One region of the Xanthocytophaga agilis genome, then DNA from elsewhere that is predicted to be linked to it. Evidence: riboswitches for the same ligand, from Rfam matches in the RefSeq annotation. Region 1 holds a riboswitch; the other holds the start of a gene.
The links. Region 1 has a riboswitch for cobalamin ahead of QNI22_RS39775 (TonB-dependent receptor). Riboswitches for the same ligand answer to the same signal wherever they lie in the genome.
Positions count from the first base shown of each region.

Region 2: linked by a shared signal. The riboswitch ahead of QNI22_RS00510 (cobaltochelatase subunit CobN) and the one ahead of QNI22_RS39775 (TonB-dependent receptor) in region 1 are both predicted to bind cobalamin.

Region 1 is NZ_JASJOU010000031.1:13,798-21,735, forward strand. It holds gene QNI22_RS39775 (TonB-dependent receptor) at 1-2,539, opposite strand, end outside; cobalamin riboswitch at 2,746-2,932, opposite strand; gene QNI22_RS39780 (metallophosphoesterase family protein) at 3,245-4,030, opposite strand; gene QNI22_RS39785 (nucleotidyltransferase) at 4,033-4,785, opposite strand; gene QNI22_RS39790 (GNAT family N-acetyltransferase) at 4,901-5,374, shown strand; gene QNI22_RS39795 (PadR family transcriptional regulator) at 5,546-5,872, shown strand; gene QNI22_RS39800 (ABC transporter permease) at 5,893-7,938, shown strand, end outside.
Region 2 is NZ_JASJOU010000001.1:117,271-125,208, reverse strand. It holds gene QNI22_RS00510 (cobaltochelatase subunit CobN) at 1-3,846, opposite strand, end outside; cobalamin riboswitch at 4,053-4,237, opposite strand; gene QNI22_RS00505 (LytR/AlgR family response regulator transcription factor) at 4,317-5,138, opposite strand; gene QNI22_RS00500 (DUF418 domain-containing protein) at 5,237-6,496, opposite strand; gene QNI22_RS00495 (alpha/beta hydrolase family protein) at 6,515-7,495, opposite strand.

The DNA.
Region 1 (7,938 bases):
GATTGGAGTAAATGGCATTGGCAAAGTACTGTTTATTTAATACGTTGTTAAGATTCAGCCTTACATTGATTCGTCCCACACGATACCCAATAGCCATGTCGGTTACTGTATAGGCTGGAAGAGTATACGTGTTGGTACTGTTGGTGAACGTGTCACTCATATAGTTGACTCCTGCTCCCATATTCAGTCCTTTGAATGCTGCATATTGCCATTCATAGTTTAGCCACAGATTCAGCATACTGACAGGTGCAAAAGATACTCTTTTTCCTGCAACCGGATTTATCTCACTACCCTCATATGGAAGGTAGTTTGCTTTAGAGAATGTATACCCTGCTGTCAAATCCAGTCCTTTCCACAGACTTCCGTTGATTTCTGCTTCAAACCCTTTGGATTCTGCTGAGCCAATCCGTTTGTAAATTCCTCCAGGAAGAGCTTCTACCTGATTGTCTTTTCGCATATAGTAAAAAGCAAGGCTGGCTGTCCAACCGGAATGTTGCAGACGAGAGCCTATCTCTGCCTGATAACCAGTTTCCGGATCAAACGTTTCGCCATTGGGTGCAACACGGCGGGAAGGTTTAAAGTACGTAGAATACGAACTATAAACAGACAAAGGCTCAACAGGCTGATATACCAGTCCAAACCGATAGGTCAATGCATTTTTAGAAATAGTTGATTTCGGGCCTTCTTCGGTTACATGCCGCGTTGCGTCTACCTGATTGGTATAGTAGCTGCCATTAAAGATGTCATATCGTAATCCTATCAGTGCTTTCAAATACTCTGCAACCTTGATCCAATCCTGTATATATACTCCATGCACATTTTCCATAGTAGCCCTATAATTCTGGTCTGTGAAGGAAATATACCCCTGATTGAGAATCGGATTATGAATAGGAATTGTAGCGTTTTTTCCTGGACCATTGACATCTCCGTTATAGGTCTTCCTGTCCAGTATACTGAGTGAATATCCTACCAATACTTTGTGTACAATAGAACCAGTTAGCCATTCACTACTAAGCTCCAACTGGTTTTGAAGCGGTTTGGTCAGGTGATTGAAATAAAATGGAAAGGATCGGGTCAGTGAATCCAGTGACGCATTCACAGAAAGTTCTTCGGTTGAGAAATAATGGATATTATCATCATAATAGGATAGCTGATCCGACAGTTTTACTTTTTCGGAGAATTTGTGCACATAGTTGAGCTGATAGTCAAAACGGGTATGTTTTAAAAAGTCTGCAGGGTCATTGTACCGCGTATCGACATCTAGTCCAGGTATTTTTTTACTTCCTTCCAGCATAGGAATGCCTGTGTCCGTATCATAGTTGTCTTTGTTTACACCCACTGTCAGATAAAACAAATCTTTACTGGTAGGTGTATATTCCAGTGCCAGGTAGGCATTGTTTGTAGTAGACCCAGAATATCGGTAGCCTTCGGTATCAGACATTCCAAAGTCAACCCGATACCGCAACTGGTTACTGATAGAACCGGAGGCTCCCGCTCTCATTCTGCGGGTATTATAACTTCCATAGGTAGCTGAAAATTCCGCTTTAAATTCTTTCGTTGGGCGCTTTCTAACAATGTTGATAATCCCTCCCAGCGCTGAATGTCCAAACAAAACCGAAGCGGGACCTTTTAACACTTCTATACTTTCTACATTAGCCAGATTCGTTGTAGGGGCACTGGTGGAGATGTTGTGTCTTTCGTCTCTGACCCCATCAACAAGTAGTACGAAATTGCTGAACCCCCGGATGGTAAAATGCTGAAATCCCCCATAGGTATTATTAGCACGCACTCCTGTAGTATTCTTCATTGCTTCACCCAGATCATCCGCTCCACGCTGTTCTATAGTCTTTACAGAAACGGAAGAGGTAGTCAGTGGGATATCTCGCAGGGGAATTGCCTGTTTGGTAATAGCCGTGAAACTGGATTTTCTGTCGGATGTAATCACTATTTCCGACAACTCATTGGTCTTCCTGTTAAGCTGATAATTTAGCGAAGTTCTTTGTCCTGCGGTTACCACAATAGTTTGTTTTAATGCCTGATAGCCAATGCCACTAATGGATAATACATATTTTCCGGCAGGTATATTTTTGAGTAGAAAGTGCCCCGTTTCACTGCTGGTAGTACCATATGCCGTTTCATCCAGGCCAATAGTCATATTAGGGAGTGGTTCTTTATTTTCGGATTGGATATATCCGGAAATACTACCCTTTTCAGATTGAGCCAGCATACATAAAGGCAGAAATAATAGACAAAGAAATAGAGGTAACATATGTTGTAGTGACTTATTCATAGAGAAATACAAGGTCGAGGTTTGGTAGAGTAATTGATTGGTGAACAGACCGAAAGCCGATGAAACAGGCTGGGTTCCAGGTGGAATATTTTTACCTACCACTTTTGCCTCAAGGACATGATCTTTTACTATCTGATGGGTACTTGTTGACTCATCATCAAAAATACTCTTTCTGTCTAACGGTATATAGACAGTTAATAGGTGGCTCTGGCTATCAGTGTGCGGATAGCAGCCATAAGGTGTTTGCATACTTTTAACTGTGTTAAGATGGATAGTTAAAAGCTCTTACACTCCACAATGTAACAAGGGATAAAATCAAAGACAGGGGAGAGATCTGACTGAAAACAGGTATGCATATGATGAGGTTCATCTACGTGAACCGCCTCAGATCCATAGTTTGTAAAAATTTCAGAACAGAAAACACCACACCTGACCGTGCTTCAAACCGCGAAAGCATTGTCATACTGGAAAAGGCAGGTCTCCTGACTTGTAACACGTATACCATCCTTCCCATATCATTGATACAGTGGACAAACAAGGGTATACGCTTTGAAGGTTACTTACAGTTGCGCGACAGTTCGTGATTTTCACACGATTCCCTATTAATCGGCATTATGCAGAACCTCTTCCAGAGGGTATAAAGTAAAGAACTTACATGAAGGGGCGAATATACTTTATTTATCGGATTTGGACGTAGGTTTAGATTAATTCCTGTTTTGTCATGGAATTCCATGGATAAGAAGATTGTTTGCTATGCGAGGTATAAACCCTGGTTTTGGTATCCGGTACGGATTATCATATTAGGAAGAATCAAGATAGAGTTATTAATGAAAAGACACTGATTTGAACCTATAATTCGAATCAGTGTCTTTTTGTTTCAAATGAGATTTAGGAAGATGAGAAAGTTTCATCGTTTACTAACAATTACATGCTGAATTTGCTGACCAGCAAGTATCATGGTGCTACTATCAGATGTTCTACAGGTTGGTTCTCCTTTTCCTGAAGTGGTAATTCATACAAGAAGAAAGGATTAGTATAACCCGCATTATGTAATACAGGTTTGGCAACATTGAACACCTTTACACCTTGTTTGGTGGCACCTTCCAGATGTCCATGATGTGCATGCCCATGAAAGGCAACCGTTACTTCCCTGCGATCCAGCGGTTCTGCTAAGTAGGATGATCCAAGAAAAGGGAAAATCTCCTCAGGTTCGCCAACCACCGTTTCTTTGATAGGAGAGTAATGTAATACAGCCACTTTTAGTATATCAATATCATCTCCCTCCAGGCGATACAATGCCTGATCCAGTTTCAAGGATTCTTCCACTGCCGCCTGCACATACGCTTTATTCATTTCTTCCCCAAAGCGCGGAAGCATAAACCGGTCAAAGCCCCCGCCAAACCCTTTTACACCTGCAAATCCCACTCCATTGATAACCACTGATTCTCCATCCAATACATGAATCTTGTTATTACATAAAACATGTCTGATTTCATCCTGTTGATTATCATGATAATCATGATTACCCAGTACTGCTATCACCGGAATAGAGCAAACACTCAGTTCCTCAAGCAAGATCTCAGCCTCACTGGCTTGTCCGGTATCTGTCAAATCACCACACAGAATCAGCGCAAATGCCTGTTCTGATACAGACTGAAAGCATTCTTTCCATTTGCCACGGTCAGTCGCTTTAATATGAATATCGCCAATAGCAGCGATTTGTTTGCTTTTCAAATTCATATCTATATGCTTTTCATTGTGATTGTTTTATAATTCCATTCCCGTACGTCAATATCATACTGCGTCTGATCAATGAGAGGCCCAAGACATAACGTTTGTTGTGGTGTTGGTAAATCATACTGTTCCTTGGCTTTTGCCAGTAACGCCTCCATTAACCAATGGGGAACCAGATCTCTTTTTGACGGATAACAAAACTGGAAACTAAGCAGCTGAGCCAAGAGTAGTTGCCAATGTATCTCCAGATGCGTCCATACCCGGTTCCAGTTCAAACGGTCTCCATAACGCACAATCAGGTGGTTCAGGTCAGCTCCATCAAACCGCTCCCGGTTTTGTACATAGATTTTACACCAGAACAACTCTTCCGCAGATAAAAACTGAACAGGTACACCACAAAACTCTCCCGCATACGAATTTTCCATCCAGCTATCATCTACTGTACAAATATTATTTACTGTGTTATATATAATATCCATAAAGTAATCATCGTGAAAGTACACCTTAGCCAACCATCGGGAATCAGTAATTTCCGTATGATATCCCATAGAGGAAAAGTGTTTGAGAATCTTGGGATACTCACTGGCTTTACAGAATATATCCAGATCCTTGGTGTCACGATAGATGCCTGTATACTGGTGCAGAGCAAATGCTCCTCCTACGAGATAGGATAATCCAGCTTCATTGAGCATAGTAAGAGCTTCTTTGTAGAATTTTTCTGCTGTTCTTTTTTCTTCCTCAGTAACTTTACACTTAACCATATGAATATATTTAATCTTTGATATTTCTCCCGAAGCTATTCGCATCTAGAAAAGCAAAGCTAAAATTGTGTGCCTCACAATATTGATTGTCAGTTACTAAGTAAAAACAACTCTTATGCATATTACCATACAAAAGGGCATTACAGATTTGCAAAAAGCAAGTGTCCTGAAACTGTGGAATGAGGAATATCCTCAAAAACTCCAGTATGCGTCCGTTGCTGAATTTGATAAATATTTGGATGGACTGGAAGATAAAACCCATTTTCTGCTCAGAGAAGATGAAGAAATAATAGGCTGGGCTGCGACCTTTAAAAGGGATGAGCAACGCTGGTTTGCGATTCTTATAAGTTCGGTTGTTCAGGGGAAAGGATATGGAAAAAAACTCCTCAATGCACTCAAAGAACACGAAACTCACTTATTAGGCTGGGTAATTGATCATAATAAGGATAGCAAAGCCAATGGAATGCCTTATTGTTCGCCTCTGGTATTTTATGAGAAGAATGGTTTTGTGATACAACCCGAGATTCGTTTTGAATCAGAGAAGATGTCGGCTTTACGTATTGAATGGAAAAAGATAGCCTCCGTGTAAGTAAACAACTGATCTGTCTGCGTTTACTTCTGTTTTGAATAACCTTCTGTAGCTCATTTATTTAACTCACTACCTTGAGTTCTGGTATTACCTACAAAAAATATATTAACTGCAATTACGAATTAAATAAATTGATTTATATTTACTGCAATCACGAATAATATTGAACTAATGAAAAAAACAAAACTGGGAGAGTTTGAAGAACTGGTATTGCTTACAGTTGCTGCGCTGCAGGAGGATGCCTATGGTGTAGAGATCAAGCGGGAACTGGAAACACGTTTGAAGGAAAAGCTAAGTGTAGGTTCTATCCAGTCGGCACTGAAGCGTATGGAGGAAAAAGGATTCCTTACTTCGGAATTTGGAGAAGCTACTCAGAAGAGAGGAGGCAAACGCAAACGTATCTATGCCACAACCTCCTATGCCCATCAGGTCCTTGCTGAAATGAGAGACATTCGGGCTGGTTTATGGGAAGCCATACCAAATGTATCGTTGACCTAACTAAATAAACCCTGACAACTATGAAACAACCTAACCACTACGCTCCACCCAAATGGCCTCTCCGGCTTTTGCGCCTGTTTGTAAAAGAAGAATACCTCGAAGAGATTGAAGGAGACATGGAAGAACTTTTTCAGGACAATCTGGAAACACTCTCTTACCGTCAGGCCCGAAGAATGTATACCTGGGAAATGATACGTCTGATGCGACCGCTTATCATGAAAAATATACGTATTACACTATCTCCTAACCCGTATGGTATGTTTAAGAACTACTTCAAAATTTCGTTCAGAAGTTTGATGCGAAACCCGCTGAGTGCATTCATCAATATTATGGGTTTAGCGGTTGCTATTGGCATTTGTATGCTTGTCTATGCTTTTATTGCCTATGACAACAATATTGATCAATTCCATACTCATAAACATTCTGTTTACCTGACTACTTTTTTTGCAGATAGAGAAGGTACGCTACAACAATATGGACAAACACCAGGGCCTCTGGGGCAAATGCTTAAGGAAGATTTTGCTCAGATTAAACATGTGTGTCGGATAGAAGACAGAAATCTTGTACTAAAATATGGTGATCAGGTATTTACCGAGCGGGTACGTTATACTGACCCTACCTTTTTAGAGATGCTTACCTTTCCTCTGAAGTGGGGAACAAGCCAATCATTAGCAGATGTAAATAGTGTGATTCTCAGCGAGGAAATGTCTGTTAAGTATTTTGGTGCAACAAATCCCATTGGTGAGAACGTTCATATAAAACTAGGCAATGCTGGAACCAAAACGTTTAAAGTGATGGGAGTAGCTGCTCCTTTTCCAAAAGCTCATGCCATTGATTTTGATTTTCTAATCAATTTTGAAAACCTGCGTTTATCCGAATCGGATGGTGCATTACATGACTGGAATACTTTGGTCAATGCCACCCTTGTTCAGGTAGAAGATCCATCTGATCTAAAGATTATTCAACAGGGAATGGATAAGTATAAAGTTCTGCAAAACAAAGAAGTGCAGAAGGACTGGGCAATCTCTTCCTTTGCCTTTGAGCCATTGGCAACATTACATAAAAATTCAGCACAGATACGGGATGATATTTCCGTTGATCCTCCTATAGAAAGTCTGGTTGCACTGCCTGTCATAGGTATGTTTATGCTGGCTCTGGCTTGCTTCAATTATATCAATATCGCACTTGTTTCAACTACGAAAAGACTAAAGGAAATTGGTGTACGAAAAGTCATTGGAGCCAATAGAGTCCGAATCATGATTCAGTTTTTAGTTGAGAATATCTCTGTAACATTTTTTGCATTGGTACTGGGATTTATCCTGACCATTACTGTTTTTCTTCCCTGGTTTATTCCTGTATCTGGCAGAGAGTTGGAGCTTAATCTGATTGATAGTAACTTTTGGGTGTTTCTGCTGGCTATTTTATTTTTTACAGGTATTGCCTCCGGACTATATCCTGCTTTGTATATCTCCAGATTTGATGCTGTAAAGATATTTACAGGCTCAGTGCAGTTTGGCAAAAAGAACCCATTGACAAAGCTGTTTTTGGGTATTCAGCTGGTCCTATCATGTATTCTGATCACAGGAGCTGTGGTTTATATGCAAAATACAACCTTTCAGACAATGCGTAGCTGGGGCTACAATCAGCGGGATGTATTGTATGTGAACATTCCGAACCAGTCTGCCTATGAACATTTACAGGATAAAATGCTTCAGAATGCCAATGTGCGTTCACTTGCAGGTTCAAAAGACCATCTTGGGAAAAAGATTTCTACCGCGATAATTCATACACCTGCCAATCGCCAGTACGAAGTGGAGCAGTTAGCCGTTGATGCTCATTATGTTAATACAATGGGTTTGCAACTGTCAGATGGACGGAACTTTAACGATCAGTCTGAAAATGATAAACACACAGTCATTGTCAATGAGCTTTTGGTGAAAAACATGGAACTATCAAATCCGATTGGGCACCAGTTCCGGATAGACAGTACAAAATATCAAATCATTGGAGTGGTAAAGGATTTTCATACCCATAGTTTTTACAATCCGATTCGACCCACTCTTTTT
Region 2 (7,938 bases), on a different contig from region 1:
CAGGCTGCGAATGGTAGCAATCATTCCGCCATGAAACTGCAGGTAATCGTCACTGTCAAAGATGTCATGTTCCCGGTTGTCCTGGTTATGCAACGCTACCTCTACTCCTGACAAACACTGCCGGAATTCATTTCTGGCATCTACTCCGCTTACACTTCGGGTATAGGTATATCCACCCCAGTTGACATACGCCTGAGCAAAGTCAGTTTCATTGTGCCAGTTTTTCTCATTGATCAGTGGTAAAATACCTGCCCCATAACTCCCCGGCGCAGCTCCGAAAATACGGTAGCTGGCCCGTTGCTCTGCTTCTTCTACAGGCATATCAGGAGTTTGCAGTTCTGCCAGATCCGTCAGATAATGTTTCCGTACAAAGTTTTGCTCTACAGGTTCATCCAAAGCAAGCACTTGTTGTACTGCATCATCCATGAGTTCGATCAGGTGCGGAAAGGCATCTCTGAAAAAGCCACTGATACGAATGGTTACATCTATACGTGGTCTTCCTAGTTCTGCCAATGGCACTATTTCTATCCCTGTAATTCTCCGGCTCTCTGGCTGCCATACAGGACACACACCCAATAATGCCAGAATCTCTGCCACATCATCGCCATAGGTACGCATAGCACTCGTCCCCCAGATACTGATGCCGACGTTTTCAGGATAGCGGCCTGTCTCTTTCATATGACGGTCCAGTACCTCCTTTGCCAGCTGTTGTCCCACCTGCCAGGCAGCTTGTGAAGGCAAGGCTCTGGGATCTACCGCATAAAAGTTGCGTCCAGTAGGCAAAATATGGGCCATGCCTCGTGTAGGAGCGCCACTGGGGCCGGCTGGCACATAACCTCCGGATAATCCATGTAACAGATGCGTTATCTCATCGTATGTTTGCGCCAGATTAGGTACAAGTTGCTGGCAAACAAACGTTAGCATTTTATGAATCTCTGCTGTATCCCGCAAAAACTCTACCCCAAATGTCTCAGCAATTACCTGAGGTATAGAATCAACCCGAAATCGTTCACGGTAGAGTATCTGAAACATATGTCTGCCAAGTTCCTCAATTATTTCTTGTACGTCTGCCCCTGTCACAACCGGACGCCCTGCCAGTTCTGTAAAAGCAGCAGACACAGTTTCCACCTTTTGCCCTCTGACAGCTGTAATTACGTCCCATTCCCATCCGAATAAAGCAGCCATGGCAGCAGGTAATCCGGGAGTATTGCGATTCGGCAATCGGGTCAAAGCCTGTAACATATCAATCAGGTTTTGTTCCTGAGGCATTTCTCCTAGTATATGTAACCCATTCCGTATCTGTGCTGCGCCCAGTTCACACAGATACCCATCTATATCTTCGATTAAGTGAGCAATGTCTTTCCCTCCCATTTCTGCCAATGTAACAGGCACACCTTCGGGTGTTATTTCGTCATCCCATTCGTGTACATGGTCGCCATGATCCCGCTTCAGCATCGCAGACAGGTCTTTATCCAGATTGGTTTGCCGTATTAAATCCCAGATCTGGCGTTGTAACAGTGGAAGTTTAGCAGGGTCCAGTGTTTCGACCTGATAATATTCATCTACCAGCTGCGTTAGCTGTGCCAGTTCACCATAACTATCGGCTGATGTCATAGGTGGGGTCAGATGATCCAGTATGACCGCATGAGCCCGACGTTTCGCCTGTGAGCCTTCCCCCGGATCATTGATGATAAAAGGATAAAATAAGGGTATATCTCCCAGAAAAGCATCCGGAAAACAATTTTCTGAAAGCCCAATTCCTTTGCCCGGAAGCCATTCCAGCGTCCCATGTTTGCCTACATGCACAATCGCATCAGCACCCCAACCATCCCGTAACCATCTATAAAATGCATAGTAATGATGTGTAGGTGGCAGGTCAGGTTGGTGGTAGATCGCATCCGGGTCCATGCCGTATCCACGTGGTGGTTGTAATACGACTAAGGCATTGCCTAATTCAATACCAGCCAGTGCAATATGATGATCATGTACATAGGTTTCACCAGGTGGTGGCCCCCATTGTTTCTGCATTTTTTGCTGTAAAGCCTCAGGTAGTTCTGAAAACCATTGAGCATACTGGGTAAAAGATACCTGTCCGACGGCACGTGATAATTGCTCTGTGGTGAGATAGGTTAAGTCATATGAACATCTGTCTATCAGTTCGTGAATTAATTCTGTTCCACTAGCAGGCATATGAGGTATAGTATATCCTTCTGCCTGCATAGCCTGGAGAATAGCCATCAAAGACGCTGGAGAATCCAGTCCTACCGCATTGCCAATCTGCGATGCCTTTGCATTGGAGTTTGTAAAAACAAACGCAATGCGTTTCTCTTTATTGGGTAAATGACGCAGACGGGCAAAACGAGCTGCTATACCCGCCACTCGTTCTATCCTGTCTTCAACAGGTTCGTATCCTTTGGTTTCCCTGTCTTTCTCTTTAAATGAAACTGGTACAGTGATAATGCGTCCGTCAAACTCAGGAATAGCCACATTCATAGCAGTATCCAATGGATTGAGTCCCCGGCTTGATGATTCCCAAGGGCCACGACTCATACCACTGGTAATAGCTTGCAGAATCGGTACGTTTAGCTGACGCAGAATTTCCTCTTCTCCTTGTCGCAGTTGTTCTGTTTGTATATCCCGCATGGCAAACGAAACTGTATTTACCAATACGTCGATCAGCACTTCGTTAGTATATCTGAATATATCCAGGGCATATGGCCAACCTGTACCATTGTCAACTGCTTTGAGAGAGGCTGTATAGACAGGCAGTACATTCAGGTTCCGAGCTTCCAGTGCACGAATCATGGCATCTACAAAGGACGTATTGCCGCTAAGCCAGTGTGCCCTATAGAAGGTAATGCCAATGCTAGGGAGAGCAGGATTGCGCATCTTTAACCAATCTTCTATCTCTGCATTTTCAGGGAGATCCGGATGGTAAATGCCATGTTCAGATAAAGTTACAGGAACCTCAAACCCAAAACCTGTCATCAGCAGATGATCTGACAGAAAGTACAACAGGGAGGTTAGGTTGCTATGTCCTCCTGCTTGTAAGTATGCCAGTGTTTCATGCAATATGGCTGGTGACACTGTAGACACAGCGGCAAATTCGGGATTTAGTTCACCCGTTCCGCTTATCACAATCAGGTGCTGTCCCTGCTGCTTTGCCCGACGAACCAGTTCCGCGAAACCTGGAATACTACTAGCTCTGCCATGAATACGTATGATTACAATCTGAGCGGCTCCTACTTCCCGATCCAGCAACTGAGCCATATGGGCATCACTTTTAATTGCCATCAGGTTAAGGCCTGTCGTTTTGGGAAAGTCAGCAGGTAAGTCCTGAAGTGTGCGACTTAGGGTAAGTAGATCGGTATCGGCATGGGTTAGGAATACAATTCCTCCATCGGGTGTTGCCACCTGCCCGGAACGGGTTATAGCTTCAGAACCTTTCCATGTATAGAATTGAAACACATACTCTGCCAACTCAGCGGGTGGGGTTAGAAAACTATCGGCCTTTACCATACTCTCGATGTAATCGAAAATGGCAATGATCTGCCAGTTGCTGTTGACAGAATGAAACCATACAGAGTTTCCGTCAAACAACAATGTGACCACATTAGCCAGTGTGCATGGGCCCAGACATCCACCTTTGGTCATATGGACTACATTACGTAGCTTCCGTCGTAACCATTCACTTTTATACAACTCAACCGGAATGGGAGCATAGCCTCTGTCTGTACGGCCACAGCAGCATGCATTGTAACAGTAAGACAAATGTCCTCTTCGCTGAACCAGGTTAATGGCTTTTCCATCCGGGCGCATTACCCGCTGGCGTTTTATTTCTGTCATACCATTTACAACTTATGTAAGCAAGCAATCGGATTTCAGACGTTCAAAAGCTTGCGGATAGACAGGTGACAGAGGAGGAATGAAAAGTTAGCTTGTAAAAGCTAAAGGTACAGGTATAAGCCTGCCCACATTCCAAATCACCTCATTTGACTCTGCTTTAGAGGTGGTCTAAACTAATTTAGATACCCTCTTAAACCGCGAAAGCATTATCATACTGAAAACAGGCAGGTCTCCTGACTTGTACCAATTATGCCATCCTTCCCATACAGTGTAGTATAGTGGATACTAACGCATAATCCCATAGGTTACTTACAGTTGCGCGACAGTTCGTGACTTACACACGATTCCCTATTAATCTGTTTTACACAGAACCTTTTTTCAGAGGAGAAAGAACGTCTTGATTGAAAGCAACAAATATACTGGATTTACACTAAGTAGCAGGAAAACTTTTCATTAACTAAGGACACAACCTACCGCTGCATCCATTTCCGGAAGGCAGGAGCTGTTTTCTGGCTAATGGTTAATTCAGTAGTAAAAGGAGGTACCAGATGTAGCTTAATTTTGCCGTATTCCATGCTCTGAAAGGAGTAACAGGCTGAAAGCTGTACAATGGTCTGACGGTTGACCCGAAAGAATGAACCGGGATCTAACTTATCTTCAATACTCTGAAGTGGTTCATCCACTCGATATTGGGTATTGTTAAAAGTTGCTACCCAGGTAATTCCTTGTTCCAGATAAATAAGGGCGACATGCTCCACTGCCAGCTGAATGCTTTTTTGTCCATTGGTGACTATCAGGTAAGAAAGATAAGAAGATATACTGGGTTCTGATTTTTCTACGACAGGCAATGTCTGTATTATATATCTACGTTCCTGCCAGTGGTAATAGGAAATGCTTACATAGATGATATTGCAAAAAGTTATCAGAAGTACAATGACCGGTAACTCTGTCTGCAAAAATGATTCTGTCCCAAAAACATGTTCAGGATCGATAAACCGGTATTGAAGGTAGGCAATCCCATAACTTATCAGTGAAGCACCAATAAGTCCCAGGAGTATCTGTAGTAAAAGCCTTTGTCTTTTATCGGACTGCCAGTCAATATAGCTATCGAGTTTGGCCGTAATCCAGCCTACATAACTTATAATAAGCCATGCAGCGCCAAAAGTAATGGCAAGATCACGGTAATAACTCTGTCGGCGAAGCAGCTCTACCAGTGGGCTGCTGTTAAAAGTCACCAAAAACAATGCAAAGAACGCTGCCCCGCCAATCTGCAACCACCGCTGGCGTGTCATTTTTAAAGACAGTTTATGATCAGTTTTTGGCAAAAACACAGTCTTCAATACCAGTATAGACTTCATTAGCAGTCAGAATGTATTAACATCGTAACAGGTTATTCGTTTACTGGCTTACTTTCTGTAAATTTATCTCCTACCAGATTTGGAGATACAGGTATGGAATCAGAAATTTCCGTCTTCCTTTTTCTCTCTGTCCACATATAGGATAAAGTCCTCCAGATCCATTCTACAGGGCCAAATTCATGGTATTGAAGCCACCAGTGGCTTACCAGTATCTGTACCACAAAGATAAGCAGGGCAAGTCCTGTCAAACCAACCGGATCTGCATATCCTACCCAGCCTGTTACATAGAATAAACTGAAAGCCAGAATTGTCTGACCAAAATAATTACTTAATCCCATTCTACCTACAGGTACCAGGTAGCGAAGCAAGACAGCACCTAACATCCGATGGTATAATTTAGTAAATAATGCCAGATAAAAAAGACTATGAAGCACCAGACAAGCTGATACAGGAAAAACAAGTATCACCAATCCCATCTCAGGTACTGGCAGTATCTCTTTCTTGATAGCCCAGAAAGCTATACTACCTATTACACCTGCTGTACTACCCCATATAATCCATTTTCGAAGCAATGTTTCATGCTCGGCAGGATTACGGAAAAAACCAATCTTTGCCAGCCATACTCCCAACACCATTTTCCCAAACATAGAAACTAATGTCAATGGCATATCCTGTATGAAGTTATGCAATGGATCAATGATCCAGTTTGCTCTCAGAATCTGAGGATACGACCCCTCTGTAAATGATTTGTATACAAAGGAAGATAAAGGCATTCCATCAATAGTATCAGGAGTAGTATGCACAGGCAATATGCCATTCAACAGAAAAAGTAAAGGAGTCAGGAAAACAATAAAGAACAGAGCTAATCGCAATGTGCCTTTTGCAGACAAATGACTTACTGCCAGCAAAGCTATTCCCAACAAGGCATAATGGCGTACTATATCACCAAACCAGAAGAGATAGGCATGCACACAGCCTAGCACAAACAAGATACCCATTCGTCGGGTATAAAAGGCAGTAAAGTCTATACCATACCTCTCTGCTCGTTGTTGCTGCACAAAGAACCCTGCACCAAATAACAGAGAGAAAATAGTGATAAACTTTGTATCTATCAGTACAAATAGTATATCACTAAAACCGTTTTGTATCTGTTGTTCAACTGGCCCCCATTCGGAGCGGGAAAAAGATGGGATATTCACAATCAGAATACCTACTAAAGCAAACCCTCGCAGAGCATCTATCAGTTGAATACGTTCATGCGTTTGGATGGGCTGAAAGCCGGATAATTGCATAGATATAATGGTTTAGGGTTATTCGATATGTACAGCGTGAGTTATCCACTGGACAAGTTTTTGCTGAAGAGATTCCGAGTAAGGGTATTTACTTAATTCATTCCATTCCAGAACGCAGCCAGTCGGCACCTGATGTAACATATGTTCTCCACGAGGCAAGACATAAGTCTCCAGGTGTGCTGGTATTTTATTCTGAAATACTTTTTGAAGATGTTGCAGATTATATTCAGGCCATACATAGGCATCGTACTCTGCAAATATCATCAGTGAAGGTTTTTTTAATGCTGTCAATATGTTATCATGCGAATACTTGCGGATGCGGGCCCACTGCCCTGCTTCTCCACCTGTAAAGACTTTGCCTGCAATACCCCCAATTGCCAGTTCTCTCTTTTTCCAGCGAAGTTTTCTTCGCAATCGCTTCCCCTGCATCCCCTGGCATTCATACAATCGATGATATGTCTGAATAGTTTGTGTATATACGTCAACTGATGGACCACAGAGGGACACACTAAAAGCAATATCCGGGTTACGACTCGCGGCAATCTGTGCAATCCAGCCTCCCTGGCTATGCCCTACCATACCAATAGCTTTGGGATTGATTCCAGGTAACGTAGTCAGGTATCGAAAAGCAGCATTGGCATCTTCGGCTCTTGCTAAAAAATCCTGCTTTTGCCACTTTCCAGTTGAACGTCCCATACCAGGTTTATTCAGGTATAAAACAGCAAAGCCTTTTGAAAGCAAAAGGGGCTCCATATAATACCGGTAAAAGATGGTAGAGTCTTTGAAATAATTCCCAACCAAATCCCATCCTCCGGACCCACCCAGCCAGATAAGAGCCGGAACTGGTTGGTTTATATGCCTGGGAGTAATCAGCATCCCATCCAGTTGAATAGATCCCGATGGGATCAGAACTCTTCTTACAGTTGTATCTGGTTGAGCCTGTACTGAAAATGCATTGAGAATAAGTGTGATGAAAGTAGAAAATAACAGGGTTTTCATAGATTGTAAGTGGTCTAGGGTTTCTGCAAAGAAATAAGACTTCCCACTACCTATAGATGAACCAATGGGCTAAAAAAGGCGAAGTAGAAAAACTAATCTGTGAAGTAGAATGAAGTACATATTAGTCAGGAGAGGAAATACGAACACTGCAGCAAGTATAGGGGTTAAATCATAAAATCATGAAGGCATAATAATTCAGGGAATTATATAAGCGGTAGCTGTACAGCTTATGTAGTAAGTAGTTGATATTAAGGAGAGTTACACCAGGTTACACATAGTTACACTAGCGGTTACACTTCTAAGTAGCTGTAAATAAGGTCGGTTACACTGGTTACACTTGTTTCTTATATACACGTGTATATATATAATATATATATAGTATAGAATAGGGTATATACAGTGTGCTTATACTCTCCCAGGAGTTTTGCGGATACCCAAACAGG